DNA from 3 places in the Mesorhizobium sp. P3_B5 genome. Region 2 is predicted to be linked to each of the others. Evidence: predicted binding sites of a transcription regulator. Region 2 holds the regulator's gene; each other region holds the start of a gene.
The links. The regulator PhoB, encoded in region 2, activates phosphate uptake and scavenging genes when phosphate is short. The targets are predictions, from matches to a motif close to TGTCATNNANCTGTCAT.

Region 1: the regulator PhoB is predicted to act here: its motif matches at 1,262-1,278, upstream of ppk2 (polyphosphate kinase 2).
Region 3: the regulator PhoB is predicted to act here: its motif matches at 1,850-1,866, upstream of olsB (l-ornithine N(alpha)-acyltransferase).

The regions. Positions count from the first base shown of each region.
Region 1 covers NZ_JBFUGR010000005.1:38,268-41,515, forward strand. The annotation lists gene AC1DVW_RS14360 (glycosyl transferase family 90) at 1-60, shown strand, start outside; gene AC1DVW_RS14365 (aldo/keto reductase) at 81-1,124, opposite strand; gene ppk2 (polyphosphate kinase 2) at 1,339-2,259, shown strand; gene AC1DVW_RS14375 (dihydrofolate reductase family protein) at 2,307-2,951, opposite strand; gene AC1DVW_RS14380 (winged helix-turn-helix transcriptional regulator) at 3,051-3,248, opposite strand, start outside.
Region 2 covers NZ_JBFUGR010000007.1:113,487-116,734, reverse strand. The annotation lists gene AC1DVW_RS19280 (ROK family protein) at 1-1,215, shown strand, start outside; gene phoB (phosphate regulon transcriptional regulator PhoB) at 1,554-2,243, opposite strand; gene phoU (phosphate signaling complex protein PhoU) at 2,263-2,970, opposite strand; gene pstB (phosphate ABC transporter ATP-binding protein PstB) at 3,012-3,248, opposite strand, start outside.
Region 3 covers NZ_JBFUGR010000009.1:137,025-140,272, forward strand. The annotation lists gene grpE (nucleotide exchange factor GrpE) at 1-52, shown strand, start outside; gene AC1DVW_RS22125 (trimeric intracellular cation channel family protein) at 176-808, shown strand; gene olsB (l-ornithine N(alpha)-acyltransferase) at 917-1,786, opposite strand; gene AC1DVW_RS22135 (hybrid sensor histidine kinase/response regulator) at 2,085-3,248, opposite strand, start outside.

The DNA of each region.
Region 1 (3,248 bases), on a different contig from region 2:
TTCGTGCTCAGTGGCCAGGTCGAGCCCGACGCCGAGGTCTGGCGCTATATCTCGGGCTAGCGCCGGCGCTTCTAGGTCGCTCAGACACCGCTCCGGTCGATGACCAGATCGGCCGGACCGAAGCGGTCCTTTGCCGTGAGCTGCTGGTGCCAGTAGGGATAGAGCAAGGGCGGCCTGCTGACGGCGTCAAGCCGGGCGCGCTCGTCCTCGGCAAGCACCAGGCTTGCAGCGGCAATGTTGTCCTTGAAGTGCGCTTCGGTGCGCCCACCAATCACCAGCGAACTGACCGCGGGGCGGCCGAGCAGCCAGGCCAGCGCCACCTGCGCCGCCGAAACGCCACGGCTCTTGCCGATCTCGACCAGCACGTCGACGATCCGCCACAGCCGGTCCTCATCACGGATCGGCGGCTCCGACCAGCCGCTGAGCTGGCGGGCCGTAGGGCTGTCGCGATTGTACTTGCCCGACAGCAATCCGCCGGCAAGCGGGCTCCATACCAGCACGCCAAGCCCCTGATCGACCGAGATTGGCAGAAGTTCGTATTCGGCTTCGCGCGCTTCCAGCGTGTAGTGGATCTGCTGGGTGACGAAACGCGGCTGATGACTTCTGTCGCTGATCCCCAACGCCTTCATCACGTGCCAGCCGGAATAATTGGAGCAGCCGACATAGCGGACTTTGCCCTGCGCCACCAAAGTGTCGAGCGCGGCGATGGTTTCCTCGAGCGGCGTCACGCCGTCCCATTCGTGCAGGAAATAGATGTCGATGACATCGGTCCTGAGGCGCTTCAGGCTCTTCTCGCACTCGCGGATCAGGTGGTAGCGCGACAGGCCTTCGTCGTTCGGACCCTTGCCGATCCGCATGCGCGCCTTGGAGGCGATCAGCACATCGCCCTTGCGCTTGCCGCCGAGCGCTTCGCCGATGATCTCTTCCGAAAGCCCGTTCGAATAGACATTGGCGGTGTCGATGAGATTGATGCCGGCATCGATGCAGGTGTCGATGATACGCCTGGCTTCCGCGACGTCGGAATTACCGACGGCGGCGAACGGCCCGGTGCCGCCGAAGGTCATGGTGCCCAGCGTCAGCGTCGAAACTTTCAGGCCGGAACGGCCAAGCGTGCGGTATTCCATGTCAAATCCTCGCAATTTCGGTGGGGAGGGCAGGGGAGCCCGAACGGGTTCGGCATTTGTAGGACAATATGAGTGGCTTGTCGCCATGCCACGGCGACGGATCGACCATGCCTCGCGGATTTGCGGCGTCCGGTGGCTGCAATAAAACCGTCACTACCGGCCTATATCAAGTCGGCTCAGGGTTTCATGTCAGCCGGCAAGCGGAGCAGCGCAAATGACCGAGTTAAAACAGAATTCTCCAGCCAGGGATTGGCTTGAAGCGGAGCTGGCCGACACGCTCGACGAAGACTACGAACTGGAAATGTCGGAGCCGGCGCTGTCGATGGAGATTGCCAAGATCTACAAGAACGCGCATCCGCCTTCGATCGATCGCATGCAGTATTTTCGTGACCTCATCACCCTGCAGTCCGAGTTGATCAAGCTGCAGTCCTGGGTCGCCTATCACAAGAAGAAGCTGGTGGTCCTTTTCGAGGGCCGCGACTCGGCCGGCAAGGGCGGCGTCATCAAGCGCATCACCCAGCGGCTCAATCCGCGCATCTGCCGCGTCGTGGCACTGCCAGCGCCGACCGAGCGCGAGAAGTCGCAATGGTACTTTCAGCGCTACGTGCCGCATCTGCCGGCCGGTGGCGAGATCGTGCTGCTCGACCGCTCCTGGTACAACCGCTCGGGCGTCGAGCGGGTGATGGGTTTTGCCGAACCCGAACAGGTCGAGGAATTCTTCCGCGACGTGCCGGAGTTCGAGCGCATGCTGGTCCGCTCCGGCATCACGCTGGTCAAATACTGGTTCTCCATCACCGATGAGGAACAGCAGATGCGCTTCCTGATGCGCATCCACGATCCGATGAAGCAGTGGAAGCTGTCACCGATGGACCTGCAGTCGCGCGTGCGCTGGGAGCAGTACACCAAGGCCAAGGAAGAGACCTTCGCCCGCACCAACATTCCCGAAGCGCCGTGGTTCATCGTCGAAGGCAACGACAAGAAGCGCGCGCGGCTGAACTGCATCGATCATCTGCTCAAGCAGATGCCTTATGAGGAAGTGCCACACGAGGAGATCACGCTGCCCGAGCGCGTCTTCAACCCCGAATATGAGCGCCAGACGCTACCACGCGAGCTTTACGTGCCGGAGAAATATTGAGGGGTTCTTCCTTCTCCCCGTCTAGTGACGGGGAGAAATAGCTGTAATTACGCCCGCTTGATCACCACATGCGTCGCGAGCGGCGTAGCGGTCTGCTCGCTGCACTGGTAGCCTAGCTTGGGCATGTCGAGGCCGGCAAACAGGTTCTCGCCTGTACCGAGCAGCACTGGCGTGATCGCCAGATGCATTTCGTCGATCAGTTTCTCCTGGAGATATTGTCGGATGGTGGCGACGCCGCCACCGACGCGAACATCCTTGCCGCCCGCCGCCGCTTTCGCCTGTTCAAGCGCGGCATGGATACCATCGGTGACGAAGTGGAAGGTTGTGCCGCCCTCCATCACAATAGAGGCGCGCGGATGATGGGTCAGCACGAAGGTCGGCACGTGGTAGGGCGGATTGGTGCCCCACCAGCCTTTCCAGCTGTCGTCCGGCCAGTCGCCGCGGATCGGCCCGAACATGTTGCGGCCGAGGATCCAGGCGCCGAGATTGTCGAAGCTGCGGACGGTGAAGCGGTCGTCCACATCGGTGGTGCCGCCATCCTTGCCGACCATTTGGTGGAAGCTGCGGGTGCTTGTCATCCATTTGTGCAGCTCCTCGCCACCAACGCCGAGCGGATTTTGCAGGGTCTGGTCTGGACCGGCGCCGTAGCCGTCGAGCGACAGGGTGAATGCATTGACGCGAAGCTTTGACATGAGTGCCTCCGAGATAACCGATTGTGATTTGCAATTGCCTTCTTTGTAGCAAACTGATTGCGAATTGCAAGCGGTTAGTCGAGAGGCCGGTGACGTCAGCTACGCCGCGGCACGCTTCGGCATCACCGCAAACGGGCTGAGGCCAAGCCAGGTCTGCATTTTGGCGGCGATATCGAGGTCTCCGGTCAGGCTGATCTTGTCGCGTTCCTTGTGCACTGTCGTCAGCCCCATCCAGATCGAGGTCATGGTGCACAGGTCGGTCGACACGTAGAGATCGACGTCAAATCCCGGATCGTA
Region 2 (3,248 bases):
CGCCGCAACCGGGCGATGGTGCTTTCGGCCGTGCGCCGCGCCGGCCAGCCGTCGCGGACCGAGATCGCGGCGACCACCGGCCTCAGCCACTCGACCATATCGGCGATCTCCGCCGACCTGATCGGGGAAGGCATCCTGGCCGAGAGCAAGGCCAGCGAAGCTGTTTCGCTGAAACGCGGCCGGCCGCAAGTCGGTCTCGGGCTCAATCCGGAAGCAGCCGCTGTGATGACAGTGGTGCTGTCGCTGAATTTCCTTTCCGTCGCTGTCATCGACTACGCCGGCCAGGTGGTGGCCGAAGAGCAGCGCCGGCTGGACACGCTGACCATGCCGCGCGACGAACTGATCGGCGAATGTGTCGCCATAGTCAGGCGTCGGCTCGAGGATCCCGACCTCGACACCCACAGCGTCGCCCGCATCGCCATGGGCATCCAGGGCATCACCGATTCGCACGCCCGCGCCATGCTGTGGTCGCCGATCACGCCGCAGACCGACATCGCCTTCGCCGACATACTGGAAGGCGAATTCGGCATTCCGGCCACCATGGAAAACGACTGCAACATGATGGCGGTGGCGCTGCAGTGGCGCGATCCGGTCCGCTACCACGACGATTTCATCGCCATCCTTTTGTCGCACGGCATCGGCATGGGACTGGTGCTGAAGGGCGAGCTGTTCACCGGCACCCATTCCTCGGGCGGCGAGTTCGGCCACATGATCCATCGCCCGGGCGGGGCGCTGTGTCGTTGCGGGCGGCGCGGCTGCGTCGAGGCCTATGCCGGCAACTACGCCATCTGGCGCAACGCCAGGCAATTGGGCGAGGACGCCGAGCCGGTCGCCGATGTCAGCGACGCCGACATGCGGGCGCTCGCCGTCGCGGCACGTGAGAAAGACGGACCGGAGCGCGAGGCCTACCGCAAGGCCGGCGAAGCGCTTGGCTTCGGCCTCGGCAGCCTGTTTGCGCTGATCGATCCGGCGCCGGTCGCCATGGTCGGCGTCAGCGCCGCCGCCTTCGACCTGATCGAACCGGCGCTGCGCGAGGCCATCGCCCAGACCGCCGGCGGCCAGCACTCGAAATCGATCTCCTTCGACACCGAACCGAACGAATTGCCACTGATCCGCGAAGGCTGCGCCATGCGGGCACTGAGCTTCGTCGACCAGGAGATCTTCGCGCCGGGCGGGCAGGCACGGGCTGGCGCTATCGGGAAAGACGTGGCCTGAGGACGACGTCAATCATTGATGCCGCAGATTGTCGCCGACTTTAGAGATTGGCCGAAGCCGTCCCAACGTCGTCATCCCAGGGCGAAGCAGGAGCGAAGCTCCGTCGCGGAGACCCTGGGATCCATGCCGTGAAATCGGTCAAAGAATTCAACGGGGCAGAATTCTGCACAGTAGCAACGCCTTGAGGTCGCGGCATGGATCCTTGGGTCTGCGCCGCGTCGCTACGCTCCTTGCTTCGCCCAAGGATGACGAAGCCATGAGCGGGCTGAGCCAATCATCGACGCGTGAGGTCCGGGAGTGGACGCATTCAACCAATAAACGCTTCCGCGCCGAGGGACCTAGTCTTCGCGGATCGCATAACCGGCGCCCCGAATGGTTCGGATGACATCTGGCATGCGGCCATTGTTGACCGCCTTGCGCAACCGGCCGACATGCACGTCCACCGTGCGTTCGTCGATATAGATCGTCTCGCCCCAGACATTGTCGAGCAACTGGCTGCGCGAGAACACCCGGCCAGGATGACGCATCATGAACTCGAGCAGGCGGAATTCGGTCGGCCCGAGCCGGATCTCGCTTTTCTTGCGATAGACCCTGTGCGATTCGCGGTCGAGCACGATGTCGCCGACCTTCAGCACGCTGGACAGCACTTCCGGCTTGGCGCGGCGCAGCAGCGCCTTGACCCTGGCCATGAACTCCGGCGTCGAGAACGGCTTGACCAGATAGTCGTCGGCGCCGGTCGAGAGGCCGCGCACGCGGTCGCTCTCTTCGCCACGCGCGGTCAGCATGATGATCGGCAGCCGCTCGGTTTCGGGCCGCATCCTGAGACGCCGGCACAGCTCGATGCCGGAAACCGCCGGAACCATCCAGTCCAGCACCAGCAGGTCGGGCACGTTTTCCTGCAGGCGGATCTCAGCTTCGTCGCCGCGCGTCACCACCTCGACCTGGTAGCCTTCGGATTCGAGATTGTAGCGGAGGAGCAGGCCTAGCGGCTCCTCGTCCTCCACCACCATGATGCGTGGCGCGATCATCGGCTGGTCACCCTTGTCGTCATGCCGCCGGCGCGGACATCGCCGTCTCGTCCTGCTTCGGACGATTGGCGGGCAGCTGCGTGCCGGTCAAAACATAATACGCATTTTCGGCGATGTTGGTGACATGGTCGCCGATGCGCTCGAGGTTCTTGGCGCAGAACAGGAGGTGCGTGCACGCGGTGATGTTGCGCGGATCTTCCATCATGTAGGTCAAAAGCTCGCGGAACACCGATGTGTATTTGACGTCGATGCGCTCGTCGTCGTTTCTGAGCTTGGCGAGCGCTGCCGCATCGGCGGCGGCATATTCCTCGACCACCCCTTGCACCTGGATGAGCACAAGTTGAGCCATCGCATCGATGGAATGCGACAGGTCGCGCGGCGTGACGCTGAGGCCGACGGTGCCGACGCGCTTGGCGATGTTCTTGGCGAGATCGCCGATACGCTCGAGGTCGCCGGCCATGCGGATCGACCCGACCACTGCGCGCAAATCGTTGGCCATCGGCTGGCGCTTGGCGATCAGCGTGATGGCGCGGTCGTCCAGCTCGCGCTGGCGCGCATCCATGATGGCGTCGTCGGAGACGACGCGCTGCGCCAGGGCGTTGTCCGAATTGAGCAGCGCCTTGGTCGAGCCGCTGACCATCGAGCCGGCGAGATCGCCCATGTCGCGGATCAGCTTGCTGATCTGCCCCAGCTCTTCATCGAAAGATGCGACGGTATGTTCACCCATGATCCTAGTCCTCGTGCCTGAAACTTCGCTGCCGGAACCGCTCAGCCGAACCGGCCGGTAATGTAGTCCTGGGTGCGCTTGTCGTCGGGGTTGGTGAACATCTTGTCGGTGGCGCCCTCCTCGACGAGGTAGCCGAGATGGAACATCGCCGTGCGCTGCGACACGCGCGCCGCCTGCTGCATCGAGTGGGTGACGATGACGATCGTGTAGTTCTGGCGCAGTTCGTCGATCAGTTCCTCGACACGGGCGGTGGCGATCGGATCGAGCGCCGAGCAGGG
Region 3 (3,248 bases), on a different contig from region 2:
AACGCCTGTCGAACCTGGGCCGGTCAATGATGAGGCCGAGAGGGACGCTTGAACGGATAAGCGAGTAGGGAATAGCGAGTAGCGAATAGGGAAATAGCCAATAGCCGCCACGTGGCTTTGTGCTATTCGCTATTGCCTATTCGCTATTCGCTATTCACTCTTTCATTGTTCGCCCATGAACCCCATCGACCTCCTCGACTATGCCGGTGTCGCCGTCTTCGCGGCGACGGGTGCGCTTGCCGCCTCGCGCAAGCAACTCGACATTATCGGCTTTCTGTTCCTGGCCAGCGTCACCGGCATCGGCGGCGGCACGTTTCGCGACGTCATCCTCAATTTGCCGGTGTTCTGGGTCGCCAACCGCGATTATGTGCTGATCTGCGCAGTGGTAGCGGTGCTGGTCTTCTTCAGCGCGCACCGTGTCGAATCCCGCTACAAATTGCTGCTCTGGCTCGACGCTGTCGGCCTCGCGGCGTTCTCGGTGATGGGCGCCGCCAAGGGTCTGGCCATCACCGGCTCTCCGGTCGTGTCAGTCATCACCGGCGTGCTCACCGCCACCTTTGGCGGCATTCTGCGCGACCTTCTGGCCGGCGAGCCGTCAGTGCTGCTGAGACCCGAAATCTATGTCACCGCCGCTCTTGCCGGAGCTACGCTGTTTACGCTTGGCGATCTCGCTGGGCTGCCGCCACTCGCCTCAGGCCTCGCCGGCTTCGCAGCGGCTTTCCTGGTGCGCGGCGGGGCACTCAAGTTCGGCTGGTCGTTTCCGTCCTACAAGAGCCGGCCGGGACGGCGGCCGGAGGATATTCCTTGAGAGTGAGTAGCGAATAGGGAGTAGCGAATAGGGGATAGCAGTCCGCAAGATTGCGGCGTAGCTCTCGCTATTCGCTATTCGCTATTCGCTATTCGCTATTCGCTGGCGTCAGGCGGCGAAGCGCTGGGCTTCCCCACCATAGTAGTTGACGTAGCGCGCACCGATTTCCTTGACCGGCATCACGACGAACACGTCGACCGTCGAGAATTCGCGGTCGATGACGCAGCCGTCACCGATGCGGGCGCCGACGCGCAGATAGCCCTTGACCAGCGGCGGCATCGCCGCGATGGCCGCCTTGGTGTTGACGGCCTCGATCGGCATCAAATCCATGGAGCAATAGCGCCCGGTGACCGCGCGTACATCCCAGGCCGAGTTGGTCCGGCAGTGATGGGCAAGATAGGTGAGCGCCTCGGCATGCGCCGCCGGCACGGTGCCGTGGAACGAGGCGCAGCCGGTCATCACGCCGATCTCATAGTGCTTGATATAGGCCCATATGCCTTGCCACAGCGCCTCGATGGTGCGCTTCGAGCGGTATTCCGGCAAAACGCAGGAGCGGCCGAGTTCGAGGAAACGCTGGCCGGGATGGCGGGCGATGAGCTTGGTCAGCTCGAATTCACCCTCGGAATAAAACCCGCCTGCGGTGGCCGCGATTTCCTGCCGCAGAAGGCGGTAGGTGCCGACGATGCGGCGGTGCTCGGGGCCGGAGAGCGTGGTGTCGAAGACGAGCAGATGGTCGCAGAGCGGATCGAACCGATCGGCGTCGCGGTGATCCTGGAACAGGTCCTTCCTGGCGCCAAGCTCGTCATAAAATACCCGGTAGCGCACTTCCTGGGCAGCGGCGATCTCGGCCTCGTTGCGGGCGAGCCGCACTTCGAGGTTGCCGATCCGGCCGAGCGAAGCGCCTTTTATGACGGAATCGGCGCTACGCCCGGCGAGCAGTGCGCTGCTGGCGTTCGGCCGAGTGTCACATTCCGGCATAACTGTATGCACGAGTGATTCTCCTTCGAGCCATCCCTCTTGGCACGGGGATACGGTGTAGGTGCAACAGGATTGTGACAGTACCGTGATACAGCGCTCTGGGCAATACTTCGCCGGCTGGCCAGCGCGCGACTTCGGCAAGCGGAATCAGTTTTTGCCGTGCTCGCCTTCGGTTCCGCAAGGGATGATGTGCCGAGCCAAAAGCGCTGCAACGTCTGGGCGCGTCCCACAAGACACGCGGCGCTCCAAGGCTGTCAGGCGGCTACATTATATGGGCAGCGAAAGGGCGGATAACAATTCAGGCGGCTACCTGGCCCTCGACGGCGTGAACCAAAGCGTCGGGGTCGAGCGGCTTGGTGACGAAGCCGCTGGCGCCATGGGCGAGCACGGCGTGGCGGGTCTTTTCCTGGCTGTCGGCGGAAAGCACCATGATCGGCACCGGCGGCACCGCCATTTCCTCCTCGTGACGGCGGATGGCGGCGATCGCATCCAGCCCGTCCATGACGGGCATGTGCAGGTCCATCAGCACCACGTCAAAACGATGTTTGAGCCCGGCCTCGGTGACGGCCTCGACCGCGGCCTTGCCGTTGCCGACCACTTTCACGCGATGCCCGGCCTTCACAAGCGTGGCGCGGGCGAGCATGGCGTTGATGTCGTTGTCCTCGGCGATCAGCACCGACAGGCCTTGCCGGCGACCACCGAGGGTACGAATGGAGGGGGCTCCGCGTTTTTCCGGCTGCGGCTTGGGCAGCGTCGGGGCATGGCTGGTCAAAAGTACGCGCAACAGCGTCTCGCCGCGCACCGGCCTTGCCAGGAAGGTGGCGTAGCCACTGGCGCGGAATTCGCCAAGCATGCCGCGGTCGGTCGGCGCGATCAGCGTGATGGCCTCGCAATCGGCAAAGCCGCTTTGGCGCAAGCGCTTGAGCAGCCGTCCATCGCTGTCTTCCATGGCTGCATCGATCAGAAGCACGTCGCAGTCCGCGGCAAAAGGCGCCGCCTGGGCCGAGGTAGCAGCCAGATTGACGACGCCGCCATGGGCACGGATGGTGCGGGCGATGGCATCGGCCTCGATGGCGTTCTTCGAGACGATCACCGCGTGCCGGCCCGATAGAATGCTCTGGCGGTTTTGCGGTGCCTCGGTGGCCGCAATGGCCGGGATTTCGAAGACGAATTCAGATCCTTCGCCGAGCCGGCTCGACACCGAGATGGTGCCGCCCATGGCTGTCACCAGGCGCCTGGAGATGGCAAGACCGAGGCCGGCGCCGCCATGCACACGGGTCGAGGTGCCGTCGGATTGTTCGAATTCCTCGAAGATGCGCTCCATGTCGTCCTCGCGCAGTCCGGGGCCGGTGTCGGCAACGATGAAGCAAATGCGGTCGGTCGTCTCGGTGCGTGCCCGTGCGACGCTGACCAGCACGCCGCCGCTGTCGGTGAATTTGACGGCATTGCCGATGAGGTTGAG